Regions from separate parts of the Streptomyces sp. NPDC048254 genome, predicted to be linked through region 1. Evidence: riboswitches for the same ligand, from Rfam matches in the RefSeq annotation. Region 1 holds a riboswitch; the other holds the start of a gene.

Region 1 (2,194 bases):
GTCGCCGTGGCGCTTCACGCCGACCAGTTCGCCGCCGACGCTGACGTAGCCGGTCTCGGGCTTCTCCAGGTGGTTGACCACCCTCAGCAGCGTGGACTTGCCGGAGCCGGACGGGCCGAGGATGACGGTGACCTCGCCGGGGCGGACGGTCAGGTCGATGCCGTCGAGGACGCGGTGGGCGCCGTACGACTTGTGGACGTCGTGGATCTCCAGGGCGGCGGGCGCGATGTCCGGTGCGGTGGTCATGCGGCGGCCTCCCGGCGTATCCGTTCCCGCAGGTCGCCGAGGCCGGTGCGGAGTTTCTGGAGGGGGGTCGGCGGCAGCGTGCGGGTGGCGCCGCGGGCGAAGTACCGCTCGACGTAGAACTGGACGACGGAGACGGCGCTGGTCAGGATCAGGTACCAGACGGTGGCCACGAGCAGCAGCGGCACGATGTCGCCGGGGTAGGTGCTGCCCATGGACTGCACCGAGCCGAAGAGGTCGAGCAGCGAGACGTAGAACACCAGGGACGTGCCCTTGATCAGCCCGATGAGCTGGTTGACGTAGTTCGGCACGATGGAGCGCAGGGCCTGCGGGAAGACGATCCGGGTGAACTGGTAGCTCTTGGGCAGGCCGAGTGCGGCGGCCGCCTCGTGCTGGCCCTGGTCGACGGAGAGGATGCCGCCGCGGACCACCTCGGCCGCGTAGGCCGCCTCGTTGAGGCTGAGGCCGACCACGGCGACCACCATGTCGGTGGCGAGTTTCGACTCGTCGAAGCTGACGAAGGACGGGCCGAAGGGCACGCCCAGGCTCAACGTCTGGTACAGGGCCGAGAAGTTGTAGAGGAAGATCAGCAGGACGATCAGCGGGATCGAGCGGAACAGCCAGGTGTAGGTCCAGCTCACCGCCCGCAGCACGGGGCTGCCGGAGAGCCGGGCGACGGCCAGCACGACGCCGCCGAGGAGGCCCAGCACGGCGCTGAGCGCGGCGACTTCGAGGGTGACGACGAGGCCGTCGAGGATGGTGGGCCGCAGGAACCAGTAGCGGAACCGGTCCCACTGGTAGAAGGGGTTGGTGGCCAGTCCGTGCGCGAACTGCGCGACGACCACCAGGACGACGGCGGTGGCGATCCACCGGCCGGGGCGGCGCAGTGGCTGAACTCGCTGTGCCTTGATGGGTTTTGACGCTTCGTCAGTGGGCGGCGGTGCCTCGGCGAGGGACACGGTGCCTGGGGGTTCGGTCATGGCGGGCTCCGGCGGAGTCGGACACCCCGGGTCCCACGGCCGGACCGCACGACCGGGCCGCATGCGGGCGGACGGCACGGTGCACGGGGGCGCGCGGGGCAGGGGGGCTGGGCGGACGGCGGCACACCGGGCGGCCGGTGCTTCGACGGGGACGCTGAGGCGCGAAGCTGCGGGAAGCCGGCGGAAGAGCCTGGTCAGACCCGACAGCGGGCGCAGCCCGGTGCGGTACACGCGCTACACAGGGCGCTGTTGACACGGAGCAGGTCGACGGCACGGTCGGCGACGAGCGGGCTCGGATACGGGCGTACGCAGCCCGAGGTGCGGCGCTCGGCCGTCCTGGAAGCTGCGTACATGTCCGTCACCTGTCACTGTCGTGCTGGCCCCCGGGGGGCCTCGCGCTTACCGAATCGTCGCTTGCCGAAACGTCATCGGTCCGGTCGTCACCTGGGGCACCCCACCGCGATGCGAGGGTTGCCGGTCAGCAAGCCAGGGCTTGACGCTGACGCTCTTGACCGTTCTGGTCCGTAAGTAACGCAGTTGCCCGAACGAATGTCAACGCCTGTCCGACTGGCGAAACGGTTCGGGCCGCTCTCACCTGCGCGGAACGCCGGGTGCGTCCGCCGCGTGGCCCGCCCAGTCCAGGATCTGGACGGCCGCGCCGGCGGCTTCCAGACCCTGGCAACGGCCGTGGTGGCGGCGGGCGATGCCGTCGAGGTCGAGGTGGGCGCCGAAGGCCGGGTGGGCGGCCAGCCGGCGGGCGTAGGCCCACAGCACCGGGTGGCCGGCGACGGCGTGCACGGCGGCGGCGTCCAGGTGATTGCGGTGCACGGTGTCGAGTTGCACCAGGGTCACCCACAACTCGACGTCTGCTGCCGTGAGTTGACCGCCGACCAGGAACTCCGCCCCGGTCAGCCGGCGCTCCAGCTCGTCCAGGGCGGCGAGCAGCACCTCCAGCGCCCCCGGGTCGCCAC
Region 2 (2,194 bases), on a different contig from region 1:
CTCAAACGTACGGCTACGCCCGACGCGCCGCCGTATACGGCCGTACGACGAAGTCACGCCACCCGGCGCTCGGCGTACTCGGCGATCTCCGCCATCGGCGGCCGTTCCTCGGTGTCCACGGAGTAGGTGCGCGGCTCGAAGCCGTCCTCGCCCCGTTCGAACTGGGTCAGGGCGGGCCGGATCAGATGCCCGCGGGCCAGCCGCAGCTGCGCGGTGCGGTAGATCGCGGCGGACATCCGGCCAAGGGCCTGGCCGTCCTGGTGACGGTGTTTGCGGACCCCCACGTCGACCTGGGCGAGGGCGTCCAGGCCGACCAGGTGCAGGGCGTCGACCAGCATGCCCAGCTCCACGCCGTAGCCGACCGGGAAGGGGAGCTGTTCGAGGAGCGAGCGGCGGGCCGCGTACTCGCCGCCGAGCGGCTGGACGAACCCGGCCAGCTGCGGCCAGTGCATGTTCAGCAGCGGGCGGGCCATCAGTTCGGTGACCCGGCCGCCCTGTCCGGCCGAGCCGGCGAGCGGGCGGTCGTACATCGCCTTGACCAGGTCGACGTCCGGGTCGGTCAGCAGCGGGCCGACGATCCCGGTGACGAAGTCGGAGGAGAAGTCACGCAGGTCGGCGTCGATGAAGCAGACGATGTCCCCGGTGGTGACGAGGAGGGAGCGCCAGAGGACCTCGCCCTTGCCGGGGACGGCGGGGATGCGCGGCAGGATCGTGTCGCGGTGGACGACCCGGGCGCCGGCCGCCGCGGCGACCGCCGCCGTACGGTCGGTGGAGCCGGAGTCGACGACCACGATCTCGTCGACGAGCGGCACCTGCCGCATGAGGTCGTGACGGATGATCGCGACGATGTCGCCGACCGTCTCCTCCTCGTTGAGCGCGGGCAGCACGACGGAGACGGACTGACCGGTGCGCTGCTTGGCGGCGAGTATCCGGTGCAGCGGGCGGTCGTTCATGGACCAGGAGCGGGTGGCCAGCCAGCGCTCGACTTCTTCCAGCACAGTCAGCGGCTCCTCACTGTCACGGTCACACTGCGAGGTGTGATCCATCTCGCGGTTCGGACGACTCTCTCAACTGTCCTGGCCTTCGGTTACAGTCTTGAACAACGCCGATGACCATCGCATGTCCGGGGGTCACCGGGCGTTGACAACTACATACCGCTCATCCAGAGGGGCAGAGGGATACGGCCCGATGAAGCCCCGGCAACCCTCCAGTCGGTTACTCGTGGATCGCTGATCACTGCTGATCAGCGTCGATCACTCGCGAGGCTCCCGGCTAGGGAAGGTGCCAAATCCGTCTCACGGCGAGATGCGTCGTGAGGAAGATGAGGAGAAAGGGCCTCGCCTCACATGGCTGTGCAGACTGCTGCGACCACCACCGACTCCACGACCGGCTCCGCGCCCGTCGATCTCGGTCCCGCCACCGCCCTGAGCTGCCGCGAGTGCGGCCACCGCGTGCCGCTCGGCCCGGTGTTCGCCTGCGAGGAGTGTTTCGGCCCGCTCGAAATCGCGTACGACTTCTCGGCCTACGACACCGAGGAGCTGCGGAAGCGGATCGAAGCGGGTCCCGCGAACATCTGGCGTTACGCGCCGCTGCTGCCCGTCCCCGCGGACGTGGCGACCAAGCCGAACATCAACCCGGGCTGGACCAAGCTCGTCCAGGCCGACAACCTGGCGAAGGAGCTGGGCGTCACCGGCGGCCTGTACGTCAAGGACGACTCCGGCAACCCGACGCACTCCTTCAAGGACCGGGTCGTCGCCCAGGCCGTCGAGGCCGCGCGCGCCTTCGGTTACACCACGCTCTCCTGCTCCTCCACCGGCAACCTCGCCGGCGCGGTCGGTGCCGCCGCCGCCCGGGCCGGCTTCCGCTCCTGCGTGTTCATCCCGCACGACCTGGAGCAGGGCAAGATCGTCATGGCCGCGATCTACGGCGGCGAGCTCGTCGGCATCGAGGGCAACTACGACGACGTGAACCGTTTCTGCTCCGAGCTGATCGGTGACTCGGCCGGCGAGGGCTGGGGCTTCGTCAACGTCAACCTGCGGCCGTACTACGCGGAGGGCTCCAAGACCCTGGCGTACGAGATCTGCGAGCAGCTCGGCTGGCGGATCCCGGACCAGCTGGTCGTCCCGATCGCCTCCGGCTCGCAGCTCACGAAGATCGACAAGGGGCTGCAGGAGCTGATCAAGCTGGGGCTCGT

The links. A riboswitch is a leader RNA that binds a small molecule or an ion and turns the genes downstream of it on or off. The one in region 1 is predicted to bind S-adenosylmethionine.
Region 2: another riboswitch for S-adenosylmethionine. It lies ahead of thrC (threonine synthase); the one in region 1 lies ahead of ACGFZQ_RS32415 (amino acid ABC transporter permease).

The regions. Positions count from the first base shown of each region.
Region 1 is NZ_JBICZJ010000013.1:70,640-72,833, reverse strand. It holds gene ACGFZQ_RS32420 (amino acid ABC transporter ATP-binding protein) at 1-246, opposite strand, end outside; gene ACGFZQ_RS32415 (amino acid ABC transporter permease) at 243-1,223, opposite strand; SAM riboswitch class IV at 1,614-1,737, opposite strand; gene ACGFZQ_RS32410 (glutathione S-transferase C-terminal domain-containing protein) at 1,815-2,194, opposite strand, start outside.
Region 2 is NZ_JBICZJ010000009.1:272,021-274,214, reverse strand. It holds gene ACGFZQ_RS25825 (glucosyl-3-phosphoglycerate synthase) at 54-998, opposite strand; SAM riboswitch class I at 1,156-1,328, shown strand; gene thrC (threonine synthase) at 1,347-2,194, shown strand, end outside.